DNA from 3 places in the Leucobacter manosquensis genome. Region 3 is predicted to be linked to each of the others. Evidence: predicted binding sites of a transcription regulator. Region 3 holds the regulator's gene; each other region holds the start of a gene.
What was found. The regulator LexA, encoded in region 3, represses DNA repair genes until DNA is damaged. The targets are predictions, from matches to a motif close to TCGAACANNTGTTCGA.

Region 1: ruvA (Holliday junction branch migration protein RuvA) is a predicted target of LexA. The motif match lies at 4,121-4,136, and genes of this name have one in related genera.
Region 2: JSQ98_RS07340 (phosphorylase family protein) is a predicted target of LexA. The motif match lies at 4,675-4,690, and genes of this name have one in related genera.

Annotation. Positions count from the first base shown of each region.
Region 1 covers NZ_JAFEVO010000001.1:551,746-558,847, forward strand. The annotation lists gene era (GTPase Era) at 1-125, shown strand, start outside; gene JSQ98_RS02530 (DUF2207 domain-containing protein) at 176-1,996, opposite strand; gene leuA (2-isopropylmalate synthase) at 2,203-3,972, shown strand; gene ruvA (Holliday junction branch migration protein RuvA) at 4,189-4,821, shown strand; gene ruvB (Holliday junction branch migration DNA helicase RuvB) at 4,818-5,822, shown strand; gene yajC (preprotein translocase subunit YajC) at 5,936-6,382, shown strand; gene secD (protein translocase subunit SecD) at 6,443-7,102, shown strand, end outside.
Region 2 covers NZ_JAFEVO010000001.1:1,581,148-1,588,249, reverse strand. The annotation lists gene JSQ98_RS07370 (SDR family NAD(P)-dependent oxidoreductase) at 1-492, shown strand, start outside; gene JSQ98_RS07365 (amidohydrolase) at 531-1,865, shown strand; gene JSQ98_RS07360 (nucleoside phosphorylase) at 1,918-2,670, shown strand; gene JSQ98_RS07355 (HAD family hydrolase) at 2,667-3,380, shown strand; gene JSQ98_RS07350 (S-ribosylhomocysteine lyase) at 3,438-3,929, opposite strand; gene JSQ98_RS07345 (hypothetical protein) at 4,080-4,385, opposite strand; gene JSQ98_RS07340 (phosphorylase family protein) at 4,754-5,314, shown strand; gene JSQ98_RS07335 (DUF981 family protein) at 5,396-6,139, shown strand; tRNA gene JSQ98_RS07330 (tRNA-Ser) at 6,209-6,299, shown strand; gene JSQ98_RS07325 (response regulator transcription factor) at 6,383-7,090, opposite strand; gene JSQ98_RS07320 (sensor histidine kinase) at 7,087-7,102, opposite strand, start outside.
Region 3 covers NZ_JAFEVO010000001.1:215,500-222,601, forward strand. The annotation lists gene JSQ98_RS01015 (methylenetetrahydrofolate reductase) at 1-528, shown strand, start outside; gene lipA (lipoyl synthase) at 539-1,612, opposite strand; gene lipB (lipoyl(octanoyl) transferase LipB) at 1,609-2,289, opposite strand; gene lexA (transcriptional repressor LexA) at 2,418-3,104, opposite strand; gene JSQ98_RS01035 (LysM peptidoglycan-binding domain-containing protein) at 3,347-3,751, shown strand; gene JSQ98_RS01040 (histidinol-phosphate transaminase) at 3,794-4,876, shown strand; gene hisB (imidazoleglycerol-phosphate dehydratase HisB) at 4,928-5,536, shown strand; gene hisH (imidazole glycerol phosphate synthase subunit HisH) at 5,533-6,183, shown strand; gene priA (bifunctional 1-(5-phosphoribosyl)-5-((5-phosphoribosylamino)methylideneamino)imidazole-4-carboxamide isomerase/phosphoribosylanthranilate isomerase PriA) at 6,279-7,025, shown strand; gene JSQ98_RS01060 (SseB family protein) at 7,045-7,102, shown strand, end outside.

The DNA.
Region 1 (7,102 bases), 340 kb from region 3:
GGGAGCGGGCGCGACATGAAATCGAAGCGCTGCTCGGTCGTCGCATCTACCTCTCACTGCGAGTGAAGGTGCTCAAGGAATGGCAGCGGGATCCGAAAGCGCTGGGCAAACTCGGCTTCAACTGATCCGCTCGGGCTGGCAGGCGACCGAGCCGGCAGACTGCCAGCCCGTCCGGTCACCTGCCGCCCGAGAATCCGCCGCCGCCACCGCCGCCGGCGAATCCGCCACCGGTCGACCCGCCCGAACTGCTCGACGTGTAACTGACCGATGAACTCAACGAGTTCGTGAACTGCGAGATCGTGCTGCTGAACGACGAGACGCCGGCGAGTCCGAGCCCGGGGTACCAGAGCGGCACGTATCCGCTGCGCTCCTCGTACGCGACCTGGAGCACGCGAGTCCATTCCTTCTCGAGGCCGAAGATCATCGCGTACGGCAGAAGCCGTTCGTAGAGGTGCACGACATCGACGGAGCCGTCGACCTGACGCTCGGCGCCGCTGTGCGACTGCAGCACGCGCAGCCGATCGGCCTCGGCGACTCTGATGAACTCACGGACTCCCAGCAGGTATTCGCGCGTCTCGGCGCCGAGCGGCGTGTACACGCGCTGCTTGACGATCGATGCCAGCGCCGTGATGAGCGCCACGACGCCCATCAGGATGAAGACCGCGGGGAGCGCGTTCCCGCGCAACGCGAAGGCCGCGACCGTGAACCCGCCGAGCACGAGTACGAGCGCGACGGCGATCCAGCCCCATCGGCGGGCGGCGCGGCTGTGCACCTTTTCGAAGTACCCGCGATCCTCCGCCGCCTTGCGCCCCTCGGTCTGCAACTCCTGCATGCGCTTGCCGAATTTCTCGTCGCTCTTCGGCAGCGGAAACGCGGCCCCGGGCGTCGGCTCGGAGAACAGCGCGTTCAGAGCGCGGGCATCGAGCGGATCCGCCGTGCGGGCCGGTTCGACGAGACGCAGCACCGGCTGCGCATCTTTCGGTCCGAACAGCCCCTGCTCCGGCTCCCCGTCCTCGATGCGCAGGGCGCCGCGCACCGCGAGATGCACGAGCTGGGCAGGCGCCGAGGGCGTCGTGACTCCCGCGATCGGGCCGGCCAGGAGCGGCGGGAGCGCGTCGGGCACGTCGTATTGCGCCACCACCGTGCCTCGCCCCGACTTTCGCCGACTGCGCATGCGGATCGCCGAACCGGCGGCGACGCCTGCCGCAGCGAGGGCGCCGCCTCCGATGAGGAGAGGAAGCGTGTCGAGCGCGAAGTTCGGCAAACGGCTCGACGGCTGCACGACCGCGCCCGATTCGAGTCCGATGGCGACGGTCACGCCCTCGCGGGCGCCGAGTTCGACTCCGCTGACCGAGTACTCCGAACCGCTCGCTGCCCGGCTGATCTCGCACTCGTCGGTCGACCCCGGCGCGCCAACATAGCAGCGGGCGTTGCCGTTGACGCGATCCGCGAGGCCGGGACCGAACTCGACCGTCGCGCTGAAGCTGTCGATCGGCTGCTCGTGCTCGAAGTCGACGAGGTCCCAGTTGAATTCGTCTGCGGCGCCGTCCTCTCGAGCGAGCACAACGTCTCGGAGCGTGTACGAGATCACATACGTCTGCTCGCCTCGGACGAACCGGTCGTCGCCGGTGAGCACCGCCACGAAGCCATCGTCCTCTTCGATCTCGAAGGGCACCGGCGCACCCGACGCGTCGGTGACCGAGAAATCGGACGGGTCGGTCGGGCTGCCCTCGTAATCCTCTGGCAGCCCTCGTACGATCCCTCGATTCTGGTCGAAGTCGGGGAACTCCGCCACCAGCGTCTCGGTCACCTCCGCGACCGCGCGGCCCTCGGAGTCCGTGTCGATCTCGTAGGCGACGTCCCAACTGCGATACGAGAAGTCGGAGACGTCTGCGGCCGCGGGAGTCGCAGCATGAGGGAGCGCCCATGCTGCAGCCGCCGACAGGATCGCGAGGGTGCCGATGACGCGACGGGAGGTGCGAGTGCCTGAGGTCATGAGCATCAGGCTAGGGCACGCCCGTGCGCCGCGCACAGCGCCGCACGAACCGGCGCGGCAGCTGCTAGAGTGAGCGACATGCTGTTCGGCTCGCTTCTCCTTAGCTGCCGCGACGAGTCCTCGACTTCGAACTAATCAGTCTCTGGCCTCCCTCGTCGCGGTGTTCGTGTTTGGCTGAGCAAGACCACGACGAGAAAGACGAGTCCATGCAGAACCTGCAGCAGCCCTCCGGGATGCCGACCCACCGGTACCGCCCGTTCCACGAGATCATCTCTGTCGATCTCCCCGATCGCACGTGGCCGTCGAAGCGCATCACGGAGGCGCCGCGCTGGTGCGCCGTCGACCTGCGCGACGGCAACCAGGCCCTGATCGACCCGATGAGCCCCGAGCGCAAGCGCATCATGTTCGATCTACTCGTCAAGATGGGGTACAAGGAGATCGAGGTCGGCTTCCCGTCGGCGAGCCAGACCGACTTCGACTTCGTGCGGCACCTCATCGAAGACGACGCGATTCCGGGCGATGTCACCATCCAGGTGCTGACGCAGGCGCGCGAGCACCTCATCACGCGGACGTACGAGTCGCTCATCGGCGCCAAACGCGCCATCGTGCACCTCTACAACTCCACGAGCATCCTGCAGCGCGACGTCGTGTTCCGGTCCGATCGTGCAGGCATCAAGCAGATCGCCGTCGACGGTGCGAAGCTCTGCCGGTCGAGCGAGCACATCTGCGCCGACACCGAGGTCTTTTACGAGTACTCGCCGGAGTCGTACACGGGTACCGAGCTCGAGTACGCCGTCGAGGTGTGCAACGAGGTCCTCGAGGTGCTCGAGCCGGCTCCGGAGCGCAAGGTCATCATCAATCTCCCCGCCACCGTGGAGATGGCGACACCGAACGTGTACGCCGATTCGATCGAGTGGATGAGCCGCCACCTCGCGCATCGCGAGAACGTCATTCTCTCGCTGCACCCGCACAACGACCGCGGCACCGCGGTCGCAGCAGCCGAGCTCGGCTACCAAGCGGGCGCCGATCGCATCGAGGGGTGCCTCTTCGGCAATGGCGAGCGCACCGGCAACGTCGACCTCGTCGCGCTCGGCATCAACCTGTTCACGCAGGGCATCGATCCGCAGATCGACTTCTCGCGCCTCGACGAAGTGCGTCGCACCGCCGAGTACTGCAACCAGTTGCGGGTGCCGGAGCGCAGTCCGTGGGCCGGAGACCTGGTGTACACCGCATTCTCCGGATCGCATCAGGACGCGATCAAGAAGGGCTTCGAGCGCATGGCGCAGGACGCCGAGGCGGCCGGCACGAGCGTCGACGAGATCGAGTGGGCCGTGCCCTACCTGCCCGTCGACCCGAAGGACCTCGGGCGGTCATACGAAGCCGTGATCCGGGTGAACTCGCAGTCGGGCAAGGGAGGCGTCGCCTATCTGCTCAAGACGGACCACCATCTCGACCTGCCGCGGCGACTGCAGATCGAGTTCAGCTCGGTCGTGCAGAGCGTGACCGATTCGGCCGGCGGCGAGATGTCGAGCGACGAGATCTGGCGCATCTTCCAGGACGAGTATCTGCCGGCGCAGGTCGACGATGCCGAAACGTGGGGGCGGTACAAGCTGTTCCGCACATCGGCGACGAGCGCCGGCGACGGCGTCACCGAACTCGTCGTGGACTACCGCGTCGGCTCAGAGGATCAGCGACTCACCGCGCGCGGCAACGGACCGGTCGACGCGTTCCTCAACGCGCTGAACGAGGCCGGGCACTCCGTGACGCTCTTCGACTACGTCGAGCATGCCATGAGCTCTGGCGGCGACGCCGTCGCGGCGTCCTACGTCGATCTCGAGGTCGACGGGCAGCGCCTGTGGGGCGTCGGCATCGACGCGGATACGAGCCGAGCGACGCTGGAGGCGATCGTGAGCGCGGTCAACCGCGCGGTTCGCAACCGGGCCCGCGAAGGCGTGGCCGCGTCGGCCACCGCCTGACGCGCTGCCGGTCGCTGCCGGTCGTCGCCGGCCGTCGTCGATCGATGCCGGCCGCCGTCGACCGCTGCGAGCGGGGTCACTCTTCGTGCGTGTTGCAGGTGAGACACGCACGAAGAGTGACCCCGCTCGCACGGCGCGGAGGGCAGTTTCGTAGATATGTTCGAATCCTCGGTGTGGCGAGTCCCGTGACCGGCGCCCGTCTTCTAGGGTGATCATGTGATTGCTTCGATTCGCGGGCCCGTGCTCGCTGCGGGTGCCGGCTGGGTCGTCGTGGAGCTCGGAGGGCTCGGCATGCGCGTCGAAGTGCCGAGCGGTCGGGTCGCCGCGGCTCTTCCCGGAGACGAGTTGCGCCTGCAGACCTCGCTCATCGTGCGCGAGGACTCGCTGACGCTGTTCGGATTCGCCACCGAGGCGGAACTCGACGTGTTCGGGCATCTCATCGCCGTCTCGGGCGTCGGCCCTCGCAGCGCGCTCGGCGTGCTCTCGGCCCTCACTCCGGCTGAGATCGCGGCGGCCGTGGCCGCTGACGACGAGAAGCCGTTTCGCAAGGTGTCGGGCATCGGCCCGAAGACGGCGAAACTCATCACGCTCTCACTCTCGGGCAAGCTCTCGCACCTCGCTTTCGAATCCGGCCCGGCCGCTGCCGGCATCGTCTCGCCCTCTGATGCCATCGCAGACGGCGTGCGCGCTGGACTCGTCGGCCTCGGGTGGGGGGAGGCGGAGGCCGGCCAGGCCGTGCAAGACGCACGAGATGCCGGTGCGTCGGATGACAGTGCAGGCCTGCTCAGGGCGGCACTGGCGCTCCTGCAGGCGGGTCGCAGCGGGCGAGGATCGCGAGGCGTTCGGTGACCGGAGAGCTCTCCGCGCAGGCCACGGCGGCCGAACAGGGATACGAAGGCGCGCTCCGACCGACGAGCCTGGCCGAGTTCGTCGGTCAGTCGAAGGTGCGGCGTCAGCTCGGGCTGCTGCTCGATGCGGCGACCATGCGACGGCACACGCCCGACCACATTCTGCTCGCCGGCCCCCCGGGTCTCGGTAAGACCACGCTGTCCATGATCGTCGCCACGGAGCTCGAGAAGCCGCTGCATCAGACGTCGGGGCCGGCGATTCAGCATGCTGGCGATCTCGCGGCAGTGCTCTCGGCGTTGACGCCGGGCGAGGTGCTCTTCATCGACGAGATCCATCGGATGGCTCGCAGCGCCGAGGAGATGCTCTACCTCGCGATGGAGGACTTCAAGGTCGACATCATGGTCGGCAAGGGGGCCGGTGCGACGTCGGTGCCGCTGGAACTCTCGCCGTTCACGCTCGTGGGGGCGACGACGCGAGCCGGTCTGCTCCCGAACCCGCTCCGCGACCGATTCGGATTCACCGCGCACCTCGAGTTCTACTCGGATGATGAGCTCGCGAAGGTGGTGGGCCGCGCCTCGAAGCTCATCGAATTCGCGCTCTCGGAGAGCGGCGTCGATGAAATCGCGCGACGGTCGCGGGGCACCCCGCGCATCGCGAATCGGCTTCTGCGACGTGTGCGCGACTACGGCCTCGTGCACGACCTGCCCGGGGACACCTCGACCGTGCAGGCGGCGCTCGCCCTGTACGACGTCGACGATCACGGGCTGGACCGACTGGATCGCGAAGTGCTCAGCGCCGTGGTCGAGCGATTCAACGGCGGCCCCGTCGGGCTCTCGACGCTCGCAGTCTCCGTCGGCGAGGAGGCCGAGACCATCGAGGCGGTCGTGGAGCCGTTCCTCGTGCGCACCGGTCTGCTCTCCCGCACTCCCCGCGGGCGGGTGGCCACTCGAGCGGGGTGGGAGCACCTGGGCAAGGTGCCTCCCGGGCTCCCCGCAGAATAACGAGGGGTGTTCTCAGCGGAGACCCGGTAAACTGATCGAATCTGTGCCTCAGGAGAGGCACGAATTCGCCTGTTGAAAGGACCCTTGTGCCTCTGGACCCGATCACAATTGTGATGTTCGCGCTGATCGCGCTCTTGATCTTCTTCATGTTCCGGAACGGCAAGAAGCGCCAGGCCGCCCAGCTCGAGCTGCAGAACAGCGTTCGCCCCGGTGCGGAGGTCATGCTGCAGTCGGGCATCTTCGGCACGATCGATTCGATCGACGAAGAGGACAACAAGGTCACGCTGCGCAGCGGCACCTCGACGTTCGTCGTCCACCGCAACGCGGTATCGCAGGTCGTCACGCCGGTCGACGCGCCCGTCGAGGCGGAATCCTCTGCGCTCGCGCCCGACGACGACCCCGCATTCGGGGAGCGCTTCAGCTCGACCGACGCGGCTCCGGTCGCCGACCCGTTCGCACCCGGCGACGTGGCACCGGCGCCCGAAGCCGATCCCCGTCGCGAAGGCGACAATGACACCGACGTCGATGGACAGGGAAACGGCTCGGCCCCGAAGGCCTGAACCGATGGCCGCGGCGTCGCCGCGGCCATCCCCTTCCACGTTTAGAGAAAGCAGTCTGTCTTGGCGTCTTCACCCGCCGTCCGAAGGGCACGTCGTTCCCTCATCCTCCTTCTTGTCTTCATCGTCGGTCTCGCTGGGTTGATCGCGTACGGAGTGTTCAACAGCAACGCGACGTGGACACCGAAGCTCGCGCTCGATCTGCAGGGCGGCACGCAGGTACTGCTCGCAGCTGAGCAGACCGGTGGCGATGCGGTGGCCGGTGACCAGCTGCAGCAGGCGGTGTCGATCATCCGGCAGCGCGTCGATGCGGCAGGCGTCTCCGAGGCGGAGATCACGACGCAGGGGAGCCAGAACATCTCGGTTTCGATCCCGGGCAAGGCCGACGAGGCGACGCTGCAGCGCATCGAAGCGTCTGCGAACCTGGATTTCCGACCCGTGCTCACCTACGGCATCGGCGCGAATGTCGATGAAGCGACGGCGGAGCCGGGCGCGGAGGGCGGCGACACCGCCGAAGACGCGGGTTCCGAGGACGCCGCGTCGGAGGACGCCGCCTCGCAGGACGCTGCGGCCGATGACGAGGTGCCGTACGACGAGAGCCTCGACCCCGAGTCGATTCCGGAGAGCGCGGGCGACGTCGCCTGGATCACGCCGGCACTGCAGGAGAAGTTCGACGCGTTCACCTGCTCCTCGGATGCCGCGCTCGACGCGGGCAACGCCCCG
Region 2 (7,102 bases), 1.4 Mb from region 3:
GCCGGAGTGCAGCCGCTTGCGATGCTCGCCGATACGACGAGGAGCGAGTGGGACGAGGTGCTCGGCACGAACCTCGGAGCGGTCTTCGAGCTCTCGCAGGCCGCGGCCGCGGTGATGGAGCGCGCGACCGGCGGCGACCGGTGGATCACGCACATCGCCTCGATCGAGGCATCCCGGCCGAGCCCGGCGCACGCGCACTACGCCGCGGCGAAGGCGGGGCTCGTGATGCACGCCCGCGCGGCGGCGCTGGAACTCGGTCCGCTCGGCATCCGCGTCAACTCCGTGTCGCCCGGTCTCGTCGACCGACCCGGTCTCGCGGACGCCTGGCCGGAGGGGGTCGCGAGCTGGACGAGCCGAGCCCCGCTCGGCCGACTCGCCACTGCGGCCGACATCGGCGGCGCGTGCGTGCTGCTCGCGTCACCGGCTGCCGGGTTCATCACCGGGCAGGATCTGGCCGTCGACGGCGGCATGCTGGCCACGCCGGGCTGGTGACCGATGGCCCTCTTCCCGAATCGAGAACGGAGTTGCGGATGAGCGATTACGAGACGGTGCTGCGCGCCGACGCGATGCTGACGCCCGCGGGTGTGGTCGCCGACGCCGAACTCGCCTTCGACGGCTCGGGACGGATCACGTACGCCGGATCCGCGCGCCCGGATGCGGCGTCGGCGAGCGACCGCGTGGTGCACGAACTCGCGGGGCAGGTGCTCATGCCCGGACTCGTGAACGGGCACACGCATTCCGCGATGACGCTCCTGCGCGGCGTCTCCGACGATGAGGGCTTCATGCCGTGGCTGGCGGCGGTGCAAGCGCTCGAGCAGCATCTCACGCACGACGATGTCGCAGTCGGATTGCAGCTCGCGATGGTCGAGATGATCGAGACCGGCACGACCGCGTTCGCCGACATGTACCACTGGGATGCCGAACTCATCGAGCTGGTGCGCACCGCGGGCATGCGCGCCCTCGTCGCGCTCGCATCCTTCGCTCCGGATGCGGTCGGGTTTCCCGGCGTCTCGCCCTGGAACGGCACCGATGCGACCGAGCAGACCGAGACGCTGGCGGCCCAGTACTCCGGCGATGCGCAGGTGCGGATCGCCTACGGCCCCCACGCTCCGTACACGTGCCCGCCCGAGTTCTTGAGCGACATCGCACGGCGGGCCGTCGCCCACGGGATCCCGATTCACACCCACATCTCCGAGTCGGCAGCCGAGGTCGCGCAGATCGAGGAGCGCTACGGGGCGACGCCAGCGGCGCATCTCGCCGCGCTCGGACTCTTCGAGGCCGAGGTGCTCGCCGCGCACTGCGTGCACCTGACCGAAGACGAGATCGCACTGCTCGCGCGCACCGGCACCGCGGTCAGCCACAACCCGGTCTCGAACCTGAAGCTCGGCAACGGCATCGCTCCGCTTCCGGAGTGGCAGACCGCCGGGCTGCGCATCTCGCTCGGCACCGACTCCGTCGCGAGCAACAACACGCTCGACCTCTTCGAGGAGATCAAGATGGGCACCATCCTGCACCGCGGGGCGCGCCAGGACGCCGCGATCGTGCGCGCATCGGACGTGCTCGACATCGCCACGCGGCGCGGCGCTGAAGCGATCGGCTTCCCGGAGACCGGCGCGCTCGAAGCCGGGCGCCTCGCCGACGTGATCGCGCTCGACATCACGGGATCCGCCGCTATTCCGTTCGAGCCGGCAGCGCTCGTCTCGCACCTCGGCTTCTCCGCGACGGGCGGTGACGTGCGTCACGTCTTCATCGGCGGACGGCATGTGTACGCGGAGGGCGAGCACCTGACGCTCGATGCCGACGCGATCCGCCTGCGGGCCGCCGAGGCGCGCGCGCGACTGAGTGCTGCAGCGCGTACCGACTGAGCGCACGCGCGCCCTCAACGCATTCCATCCCCCGACACATCGAAAGGTCCTCATGCCCGTCCGACTCCCCGCCGACGCCGAACTTCCCCTGCTGCGCGCCCGCGTATCCGACCTCGCCGACCGAGCACTCGTGGTCGGCGACCCCGGGCGCGCGGCCCGCGTCGCCGAACGGCTCGACGACATGCGGCAGCTCGCCGTGAACCGCGAGTATCACGTCTACGCAGGCACCTGGAAGGGTGTGCCCGTGACCGTGGCTTCGCACGGCGTCGGGGGAGCCGGAGCCGCGGTGTGCTTCGAAGAGCTCGCACGAGGCGGCGTCACCCGCATCATCCGCTCGGGAACCGCGGGCGGCATGCAGCCGGAGATCGTCGACGGCGCCATTGTCGTGGCGACCGGGGCGGTGCGCGCGGACGGCGTGAGCCACCAGCTGGTGCCGACCGAGTTTCCCGCCATCGCGACCCCGGAACTGACGGTCGCCCTGAAAGCCGGTGCTGCCAGTTCCGGGCTCGACGTGCACAGCGGCGTCGTGCTGACGGGCGACATGTTCTACCCGAGCGACGTGATCACCGGAGTCGACCTGCCGCTGTGGCAGCGCGCCGGCGTCGTCGCCGTCGAGATGGAGGCGGCCACGCTGTTCGTCATCGCCGCACTCCACGGCATCGAGACGGGCGGCGTCTTCGCCATCGACGGGAACCCCCTCGCCGCGGCCGACGTCGCGATGGGGGACTACGACCCGTATCGCGAGATCGTCGTGCAGGCGGTCGACGCCGCGCTCACCGCCGCGCTCGACGTGCTGGTGTCGTGAGCGCATCGGCAGGCAGCGCGCACTCGCCGTTCTCCGCGGTGCTCTTCGACTGCGACGGCGTGCTCGTCGACTCAGAGACGATCACCATCCAGCTGCTCGCCGAAATGCTGCGCGAGCTGGGATGGGAGATCTCGTACGAAGAGACCGTGCGCACCTTCATCGGGCGGGCCCTGGTGGACGAGTGGGAAGTGATTCTCGCGCATACCGGCTTCAGGATCACGGACGCCTGGATCCACGAATTTCATGTACGCCGGGATGACGCCCTGCGCGTCAGCGTGCAACCCGTAGCCGGAGTGGAGGCGATGATCGCGGCGGTCGCCGAGCGCTTCGGCGACCGCATCGCGCTCGCCTCCGGCGCCGATCGCGTCAAGATCGAGATGCAGCTCGACGTCACCGGGCTCGGGCGCTGGTTCGGCGACCGGGTGTTCAGCGGCATGGAGCAGCCCCGCAGCAAGCCGGCTCCCGACGTCTACCTCGCCGCCGCTGCGGCACTCGGCGTCGACCCCGCTTCGGCGCTCGTCGTCGAAGACACGCTCGCCGGTGTGACGGCCGGTATCGCAGCGGGCGCGACGGTGTTCGGATTCTCCCCGGACAGCCCGGTGCGCACCGACCCAGGGATGCTGCGCGGAGCAGGCGCGTCGATCGTGTTCTCAGACATGAGCGAACTGCCCGGTCTGATCAACGAGTGGGCGCCGCGTCCCGCGGCGTAACCCGCCGCGACACGCAGCGTCAGTTGCGGCTCGACGACGAGGGCTCCGACGCACTCCCTACGCGATGCGGGAGCGGTCGAACGCGTCGAGGCTGATGCCCTCGGCGAGCACGATCTTCGCCCACTCACGCGCAGCATGCAGGCTGTGATCGCGGTAATTGCCGCAGCTCACTGCTTCCGTTCCCGGCACGTCGTCCCAGGTGACGCGCTCCGCCAGATCGGTGAGCGAACTCTTGATCGCCTCGGCGACCGTCTCAACGCTCGGCTCGCCCCAGGCGATGAGATGGAATCCGGTGCGGCAGCCGAACGGCGAGATGTCGATGAGCCCGTCGAATCGGGTGCGCAGCAGCGCGGCGAGCGTGTGCTCGATGGTGTGCAGGCCCGCCGTGGGAATCTCCGCCTCATTCGGCTGCACCAGGCGGATGTCGAAGTTCGAGATCGCGTCGCCCTTCGGGCCGCGCTCGACCCCGATGAGGCGCACGTACGGTGCCAGCACTTTCGTGTGATCCAGTGAAAAGCTCTCTACTTCGGCAAGTTCGACGTCGCTCATGCGACCCAGTTTCTCATGGGCACCAGAGTATCGAGCATGGGCACGGCATCTCCGGGCATGACGAAACGTGACTCCTGAACGGCGTCGGGGCCCGGGTACGAGAACGGGCCCGCACCCGGAGGTGCAGGCCCGTTCTTCGTACGCGAGCGTTTACGCTGCGCGCGCGAGCTCCTTGCGGGTCAGCGCGATCTGCGTGCGGTCGCCGGCGAGGCGCTCTGACACGCTTACGTTCCAGCCGGCGCGATCGAGACGCTTGAGGTCGCCGCGCGCCTCGTCGAGACGATCGGTCTCGACGACGTAGAGCGTGCGGCCAGAGCTGCGGTAGACCGAGCGGCGCTGGGCCCAGTCGGGCACGAGCATGTCTTCGGCTCCGCTGAGCGAGTGGTAGGGCGTGCGCAGGGGAGCGGCCGCCGGCCGCACGTCTGCGATATTGGGCATACGAGTATGCGAAGTCATGGTGTTCCTTTCGTGGCGCACCGTCACGGTGCGCGATCCCCGAGCAGTTCTCGGGGGTGGGCTCGCTGGGAGCCTGCGCTGCTTCGCCGGGGCTGCGTCGGTACAGCCCGTTCGATCTCTTGCGATCGATAGCGGAGCGCAACTGCACCGGTCTCATCGGGGGACCAGCCTCGTCTGAAGGCCTTCGGTGCTCGGTGGGTGTCGCGGCTGGTGACGCAGAGTTGAGGTGATCTCGACGTGCCGTTCAACGGCGATCATGCGTACGGCTCGCGAACCCGACTCCTCATATTAGAACACATTTTCGAAAAGCGCTAGTGTGGGTTCGAAGATGTGGATCAATAGGCGCGTGAGCGCCGCTGGGAGCGCCGATGACTGAACCGACCACCCTGCTCGTGTTCGCACACCGCGACGAGGCTTCGGCCTTCTCCGATGTGGCTCACCTCGTGACCGGAGTGGGCAAGGTCAACGCTGCGGTAGCACTCGCCGCGGAGCTCTCCGAGCGTCCCGTCGATCGCGTGGTGGTGCTCGGAACGGCAGGCGTCGTGAGCGACGGCCCCGAGCGCCCATCGCTCGACGCGGTCTACCAGATCACCGGAGTGGTGCAGCACGACTTCTCGCTGCCGTCGCCGGAGCTGCGACCCGCCGGCGACGCGATCCTGACCCGAGAGGCGACCGCCACCATCGCGACCGGCGACGTGTTCGTGCAAGACGATGCCCAGCGCGCGACCATCGCAGGCCTCGGTGCGAGCCTCGTCGACATGGAGGCCTACGCGTACGCCAGCGTGTGCGCGCGCTTCGGGGCCGCGCTGCAGATGTTCAAGATCCCCTCCGACTTCGCCGACTCGACCACCACCGACGAGGAGTGGGACACGATCGTGTTCCGCAAGAGCGAGCAGCTCAGGGAGTTCTGGGACGCCAGGCTGAGGTAGTTCGCGCTGCCGCCGCGTCAAGGCGGTGGCAGGGCTCCTGCTCCTTCGGTACACCTGAAGGCATCGGTGCGTTCGGTGCCGATGGAAAGGGGAGAACCGGTGCTCATGGAAGCCGACGGGCTCATCGTCGATTGGACGCTGATGCCCACGTACAACACCATCATGTCGCTCGCAGCGGGTGCGGGGCTGCTCTGGATACTCGGGCTGGTGCGCGCGCTTCGCAAACCAGGGGAGTTCGCTCCCGAGGGGTGGGCGCTGACCGCCGCCGTGCTCGGAAGCATCCTGACGCTCACCGGCGCGCATATGACCTTGACCTGGCCGCTCGCCGCCTACTTCCCGTTCGACAACATCATCTTCGGAGAGCCGAGTCTCGGATTCGGCGTCCTGCTGCTGGCAGCAGCCTTCCTGCTGTGGCGCCGCTCCGCCGCCATCACGGCGGCTCCAGACCCGGGGGCGCACCTCGCGCGCACCGCCAGACCACTCGGGATCTTCGTCTTCGGACTGGGTCTCGCGATGTTCGGGATCGCCGCCGCTGGAATGGTGTTCCAGCTCTTCGCCGCGCCGCCGGAAGAGCCCATCTCGGGTGCATTCGCCGAGTACCCGTGGGTGGAGGCGACCTTCATGTCGGGGCTCTTCGCGCTCGTCGGAGTGGGCGCCGTGCTCTTCCCCTTCGCCCTCAGGGGCTTCGATTCAGCCGGACCGAAGCTGCGGCCCGTCGCTCTCGTCGCGGGCATCGCCTGGGGGCTCGCCGGGCTGGCGTTCCTGCTCTTCGGGGCACTCAACTACTTCACCCACATCGGCCTGATCATCAATACGACCGCGTAACGGCTCGCGGGCGGGGCCGCACCACGGCCCGATTCGCGCGAGCCGTTCGCATCCCGTAGGATTTTCCGCGGTGACGTGTCCGAGCGGCCGAAGGTGCAACTCTCGAAAAGTTGTGTAGGGTAACCCCCTACCGTGGGTTCAAATCCCACCGTCACCGCCAGATGAGAAGCCCCGGGTCCTTGCAAAAGCGAGGACCCGGGGCTTCGTGTTCACGGCGGCATCGGTTGCATCAGCGACACCGAGCTACGGCTCGACGCGAACCACGCCGAGTTCGTACGCCCGGATCACCGCGAGAACGCGATTCGGCACCTCGAGCTTCATCAGAATGCGCCCGAAGTGAGCTTTCACCGTCGATTCGGTGACGTGGAGGGCCGCCGCGATCTCTCGGTTGGTCAATCCTCGACCGACGAGTGCGAAGACGTCCCGTTCTCGGTCCGAGAGCGCGTCGAGCTCGCGGGCGCGGGCCGGCGCCTCGTCTCTCGCCAGGTGGGGCACCGCGATCTCGATGAGTTTCGCCGTGACGCGCGGGGAAACGACCGCGTCCCCGGTGACGACCGCGCGCACCGCGGCGATCAACTCGTCCGGGCGCGTGTTCTTCAAGAGGAACCCTGCGGCTCCGGCCTGCAGCGCGCCGAAGGCGTACTCGTCCACGTCGTAGGTCGTGAGCATGAGCACGCGCACCCCGGGATGCGTGGCCGTGATCTCGCGGGTCGCCTCGATGCCGTCGGTCCCCGGCATGCGCACATCCATCAGCACGACGTCGGGGGCGAGCCGCCCGGCCGCCCGAACGGCCTCGGCGCCATCTGCGGCCTCGCCGACGACCTCGATGCCGGGGTGCGCGTCCAAGACGAGTCGGAGCCCGTATCTGACGAGATCCTGGTCGTCGGCGATCAGGAGTCGGATGACGTCGGAGTCTGCCCCCGCGTTCGTGCCCGTGTGCGCTTCGCTCATTGCTCCTCCAGC
Region 3 (7,102 bases):
TTGAGCTCGCTCGAACTCGTGCGGTTGATCTCAGAGGCCCGAGCGGAGCGACCGGCGCTGACCAGCGTCGGTCGCACCGCGGTCGCGGCCTACCCGAACGGCCACCCGCTCTCCCGCTCACGGGCAGAGGATATCGATTGGCTCGTCGCGAAGCAGGAGAGCGGTGCTGATCTCGCGATCACGCAGCTCTTCTTCCGCGCAGACGATTACCTGTCGTTCGTCGAGGACGCACGCGCGGCTGGACTTCGCATTCCCGTGCTTCCCGGCCTCATGCCCGTCGCGACGAGTGCGCAGCTGCGCAAGGTCGCATCGCTCGCCGGGCAGCCGGCCCCGATCGAACTCGCGCGTGAACTGGACGCAGAGGGCGGCTACGCACCCGAACTCGGCGTCGAGCACACCGTCGCCTTGGCGCGAGAGCTGCTCGCGGGAGGGGCCCCGTCCGTGCATCTGTACACGTTCAATCGGCACGAGCAGGTGCTCGCCGTGCTCCGAGAGCTGGGTCTGCTGACTCCGAACCCGGTCGACTAGGCCCTCACCGTCACGCGGATCGAGCGCCGCCCGGTCCAGTCCCTGTCTCGGTGGCCGGCAGGCCCGCAAGTGCTTGAGGATACGAGCCCGCGGTGCGCTCCGCGAGGTGCAGCAGTGCCGCGGGCACGGTTCTGCCGGACGCCAGCATCGTTCGCGCCCAGAGGCGACCAGCGCGGTACGAGGACCTCACGAGCGGGCCGGCAAGCACGCCGGAGAAGCCGAGCGACTCCGCTTCGTCGTGCAGGTCGACGAATTCCTCTGGCGGAACCCAACGAGCGATCGGGTGATGCCGTGCCGAGGGGCGGAGGTACTGGGTCAGGGTGAGGATCTCGCACCCTGCGGCTCTGAGTTCGGTCATCGTCTCGGAGATCTCCGCACGCGTTTCGCCCATTCCGAGGATGAGGTTCGATTTGGTCACCATTCCCGCATGGTGCGCCCTCGTGATGACCCCCAGTGAGCGTTCGTATCGGAAGCCGGGCCGAATGCGGCGGAAGATGCGGGGCACGGTTTCGAGATTGTGGGCGAACACCTGCGGAGCCGCCTCGAACACCTGCTCGAGATCCTCAGGTCGGCCGCCGAGATCGTCGACGAGCACCTCGACGCCGGCGCCGGGATTCATGGCGCGCACCTGCCGAATGGTCTCAGCGAAGAGCCAAGCGCCGGTGTCGGGCAGGTCATCGCGTGTCACGCCGGTGATGGTGGCGTACCTCAGGCCCATGGTGCGCACCGATTCTGCGACCCGGCGCGGCTCGTCGCGGTCGAGCGGGAGCGGCTTTCCGCTCGTGATCATGCAGAAGTCGCACCTCCGGGTGCAGATCGAACCTCCGATGAGAAACGTTGCTTCGCGATCCTCCCAACACTCGAAGACGTTGGGGCAGCCGGCCTCCTGGCAGACCGTGTGGAGCCCTTCGCCTGCGACCAGGTCGCGCACCTGGCGGTACTCCGGGCCGAGCCGGGCGCGCGTCTTGATCCACTCCGGTTTCCGCTCGATCGGAGTCTCGGCGTTGCGGGCCTCGACGCGGAGGAGCGGTCGGCCCTCCGGCTCGGGGCGGGTGCCGGTCGAAGGCAGGCGACGCGCGCTCATGCGGTGAACTCCGCGATCACATGGGCGAGGTGCACCTGGAGGTCGGGTGCCACGATCTCGGGCGGGATTCTCCGACCGGCGAGTGCGCTCAGCGTGGTCACGCCGGCGTCTGGAATCCCGCATGGCACGATCCGGGAGAACGGCTCGAGGTCGTTGCAGCAGTTGATCGCAATTCCATGGGTGATGATGCCGGCGCGGGCGTGCAAGCCGATCTGTGCGAGCTTCGTCGGCGGATGATCAGGATGGGTCACCCATACTCCCGAGCGGCCTTCCACGCGTGTGCCCGATACGCCGAATGCGGCCACGGTGTCGATGATCGCCGTCTCGAGGGCGCGTACGAAGTCGACGACGCCGGCGCCGGACCGCAGCCGGACGACCGGATAGCACACCAGTTGGCCCGGACCGTGCCAGGTGACTCGTCCGCCCCGGTCGACGGCGACGACGGGAGTGCCGTCCGACGGGTACTCATCCGGCTCGGCGCGGCGACCGGCGGTGTACACCGGCGGGTGCTCGAGCAAGAGGACCGTGCCGCGGTCGAGGCCCTGCTCGATGCGGTCGACCGCCTCGGCCTGGAGCTCGAGTCCGCGCTCGTACGGCACGCAATCAGGGTGGAATCCGAGCGCGAGCATCGGCGCTCGAGAACGGGTGGATGGAATCGGCATCGACGCAGTGGCCATGCGATCACTGTAGATGGACTCGGTTCAACAAAGCAACCGCCGCAGCGAGCGAAGGGCTGCGGGTGGGTCCCAGCACTCGCGCGTCGGTGTCCAGCGGTGCTGCGCCGCGGCGACGCCGCGCCCTGCGATCAGACCGAACGGAAGACCGCGACCACGCGCCCGAGTACTTCCGCGTGATCGCCCAGGATCGGCTCGAACGCGCTGTTGCGAGGCAGGAGCCAGGTGTGCCCGTCTCGGCGGCGGAACACCTTCACCGTTGCCTCTCCATCGAGCATCGCTGCGACGATGTCTCCGTTCTCGGCTTCGCGCTGCTGCCGGATCACCACGAAATCCCCATCGCAGATCGCTGCGTCGATCATCGAATCGCCGACGACGCGCAGCATGAAGAGCTGTCCGTCGCCGACGAGAGCGCGGGGGAGCGGCACGATCTCCTCGACCTGCTGCTCCGCAGTGATCGGTACGCCGGCCGCGATCTGACCGACGAGAGGAACGTACGCCGCTTCTTCGGGGCGCTGCGCGGGTGCGTCGTCGATCGCCGACGAGGTCGAGGCGAGCTCGACCAGGATCTCCAGGGCTCTCGGCCGGTTGGGGTCGCGGCGGATGTAGCCGCCCAGCTCGAGCCTGCTGAGCTGATGCGTGACGCTCGAGAGCGAGGAGAGCCCCACCGCGTCGCCGATCTCTCGCATGCTCGGCGGATACCCCCGGCTCTCCACTGAACGCGCGATGCACTCGAGGATCGCCTGCTGCTTCTCGCTCAGCGGCTTCGTGGATCGGGGCGCGGCTGCGTCGCTCATCGCTGTCCTTTCTGGCCCCAGGGGGCGATGCGGATGGGGCGCGATCCATGAATGTCGGTGGGTGCTGATTCAGTGATCCCGTTGACCGAAACCCTAGCCGCAGCATTCGAAGACCGACAAACATATGTTCGAGTGTCGCGGAAAAAGAGCGAAACGTATCTTCGAAAAGACGCTTGCGGTTTCGATTCATCGAATATATATTCGAAACAGATGTTCGCATGGGCTCCACGCCCGCGTCATCGCAAGACTAAGGAGAAGTCATCATGAGCGCATCTGCTGTTCTGGGCCGGGAATCACGAGAGTCGACCGAAGCTTCGGGCTCGCTCCGCCTGACCCGGCGCGGGCGCATCGTGTTCGGTGGATTCGCCACGGTGCTCGTCGCCGGTCTTCTCGCTCTCATGGCCGCACTCGCGGCTCCGGAGGCGATGGCCGCGGCTGAGGGGCCGAACGGCGAGCAGTTCGATTACGTCGTGGTGCAGCCAGGCAGCTCGCTCTGGTCGCTGGCGACTGATCTCGACCCGACGGCCGACCCTCGCGATGTCATCACTGAGATTGTGCAGTTGAACCAGCTGGACGGTTCATCGCTGCAGGCGGGTGATGCGATCGCCGTTCCGCTGCGGTACTCAGATCATCCGCGCGTGGTGTCGGGCGACGAACTCGGGGCCTGACCGACTGATCGTCGAGGGGCTCACCGGCTTTAGACTGGTCGGGTGACTAGCTTGAGCGACCTCCCTCTTCGTGACAATCTCGTCGGCCAGGAGCCCTACGGCGCCCCGCAAGACGCGGTGCCGGTGAGCCTGAACGTCAACGAGAACACGCATCCCATTCCCGAGCACGTCGCCATCGACATCGTTCAGTCACTCGCTCGAGCGGTAACCGGTGTGAACCGATACCCTGACCGCGAGTTCACGGAGCTTCGGAGCTCCCTCGCGGGGTACCTCGGCCACGGCCTCAGCGTGGAACAGCTATGGGCGGCGAACGGATCGAACGAAGTGCTGCAGCAGGTGCTGCAGGCATTCGCCGGTCCGGGGCGGTCACTGCTGAGCTTCACGCCGACGTATTCGATGTACCCGCTGCTCGCCTCCGGAACCGATACCGAATGGATCGCTGTCGAGCGTCCCGCAGATTACGCGCTCACGCCGGAGGGCGTCGCCGAAGCGCTGCGCGAGCACCAGCCGGACGTCGCGATCCTCTGCGGTCCGAACAATCCGACGGGCACGTCGCTCAATCGTGAGGTGATCCTCGCCGCTTACGATGCGTTCGACGGCATGCTCGTCGTCGACGAGGCGTATCACGAGTTCGACACCGAGCGTGAGAGCGCGGTGGCGCTGCTCCCCGGACGCCACCGGCTCCTCGTATCGCGGACCATGAGCAAAGCGTTCGCGTTCGCGGGCGTGCGTCTCGGATACCTCGCCGCCGACGCGGCAGTGGTCGACGCCCTGCGGCTCGTGCGCCTGCCGTATCACCTGTCAGCGCTCACCCAGGCGGCCGCGACCGCTGCGATTCGTCACGCCGACGCGATGCTCGCCACGGTGGCCGACATCAGTGCGCAACGCGATCGTCTCGCGGACGCCCTCACCGCCCTCGGATACGTCGTGCACCCGTCGGGAGCCAACTTTCTGCTCGTCGGCGGGTTCACCGACCCGTCGGCCACGTTCGAAGCGCTGCGCGCACGTGGCATCCTCATCCGCAATCTCAGCATTCCAGGCCACCTGCGCATCACCGCAGGCACGAAGGCCGAGACGAGTGCGGTGATCGAGGCGATCACGGCACTCGGGCCGGGCGGCGCCTGATCGATCCCGGCGTACCGTCGGTTCCTGGGGAACGCAGATAGACTGACAACCATGACTGCAGCACCGCGCACCGCCTCGCTCGAGCGATCCACGAGCGAGTCGCAGATCAGTGTCAGCGTCGATCTCGACGGCTCGGGGTCTTCGCAGATCGAGACCGGGGTTCCGTTCTTCGATCACATGCTCACGGCGTTCGCCCGCCACTCGCTCACAGACCTGACGGTGAACGCGGTCGGCGATGTGCACATCGATGTCCACCACACCGTCGAAGACACCGGGATTCTGCTGGGCCAGACCATTCTCGAAGCGCTCGGCGATAAAGCCGGGATCTCGCGTTACGGCGACGCACTGGTCCCACTGGATGAGGCGCTCGCACAGGCGGTCGTCGACATCTCCGGTCGGCCGTACCTCGTGCACTTGGGAGAGCCTGCCGGGTTCGAGTTCCATCTCATCGGCGGTCACTTCACGGGTTCGATGGTGCGGCACTTCTTCGAGGCCCTGACGCTGAACGCACGGCTGACCGTGCATCTCGAGTTGCGCGCCGGCCGTGACCCGCACCACATCGCAGAGGCCGAGTTCAAGGCATTCGCCCGAGCTTTCCGCGAGGCGAAGTCGCTCGATCCGCTCGTCTCGGGTGTGCCGTCGACGAAGGGCGCGCTGTGAGCGCTCCCTCCGACGCGCCGCGCAAGACGGTGGCGGTGCTCGACTACGGGTCTGGCAATGTGCACTCGGCGGTGAAGGCGCTCGTCCACGCGGGAGCCGACGTCGAGCTGACGCGCGACCCGGGCGCCGTCATGGCAGCAGACGGACTCCTGGTTCCCGGGGTCGGTGCGTTCGACGCCGTGATGCGACAGCTGCGCGCCGTCCGCGGAGACGAGCTCATCGACCGTCGGCTCGCAGGGGGCCTGCCGGTGCTCGGAATCTGCGTCGGGGAGCAGGTCATGTTCTCGCACGGCATCGAGCGCGGAATCGAAACCGAGGGACTCGGTCAGTGGCCGGGAACCGTGCGTCAGATCAACGCGCCAGTGCTCCCGCACATGGGGTGGAACACCGTCGACGTGCCTCAGGGATCGAGACTCTTCGCCGGTCTCGAAGCCGAGCGCTTCTACTTCGTGCACAGCAATGCCGCGACTGAATGGTCCATCGAAGGGCGCACCCCGGCCACCCGCCCCCTGGTCACCTGGGCCGAGCACGGCGAGCGGTTCATCGCAGCGGTGGAGAACGGTCCGCTGAGTGCGACGCAGTTCCACCCGGAGAAGTCGGGTGACGCTGGCATCCGGCTGCTGCGCAACTGGATCGACACTCTGTAAGTCCATCGAGACCGACCTCACGCGGCCGGATCCCCACTCGCTCGGGCCGCAGCTGGTGCGGCCCGACCGCGCACACCCGAGAAGGAGAAGCCCCCATGACTGAACTCGCCGAACGCCCGAAGCTGGAACTGCTTCCGGCGATCGACATGGTCGACGGCAAGGCGGTGCGGCTCACCCAGGGTGAGGCCGGAACCGAGACGAACTACGGCGATCCCGTGGACGCCGCACTCGACTGGATCGATCAGGGCGCGGAATGGATCCACCTCGTCGACCTCGACGCGGCCTTCGGCCGGGGGAGCAACGTGGCGGTCGCGCGCAAGATCATCAAGCGCTCAGGCGATGTGAAGATCGAATTCTCAGGGGGCATACGAGACGACGAGTCGCTCGAAGCCGCCCTTGAGATGGGAGCCACGCGCGTCAATCTCGGCACTGCGGCGCTCGAGAACCCGGAGTGGACTGAGGCGGTGATCGCGCGTTTCGGCGAGCGAGTCGCCGTGGGGTTGGACGTGCGCGGAGAGACGCTCGCTGCGCGCGGCTGGACGGAAGAGGGCGGCAACCTGTGGGAGGTGCTCGACCGTCTCGAGGAGGCGGGCTGCTCCCGATACGTCGTGACGGATGTCACCAAGGACGGGACCCTGCGCGGACCGAACATCGAGTTGCTCGCGCGGGTGTGCGCCAGGACGAACCGCCCGGTCGTCGCCTCGGGCGGCGTGTCGAGCCTCGACGACCTCGCCGCGCTCCGAGAGCTCGTCGACGACGGTCTGGAAGGCGCGATCGTCGGGAAGGCGCTCTACGACGGAGCCTTCTCCTTGCCCGCTGCTCTCGACGTCGCAGGGCGCTAGAGCGGACATCCCGCGACTCATGGCGATCAAGAAGCTTCCCTCTACCGGCGATTCGCCCCGCAGCACCGGAGTTCCGG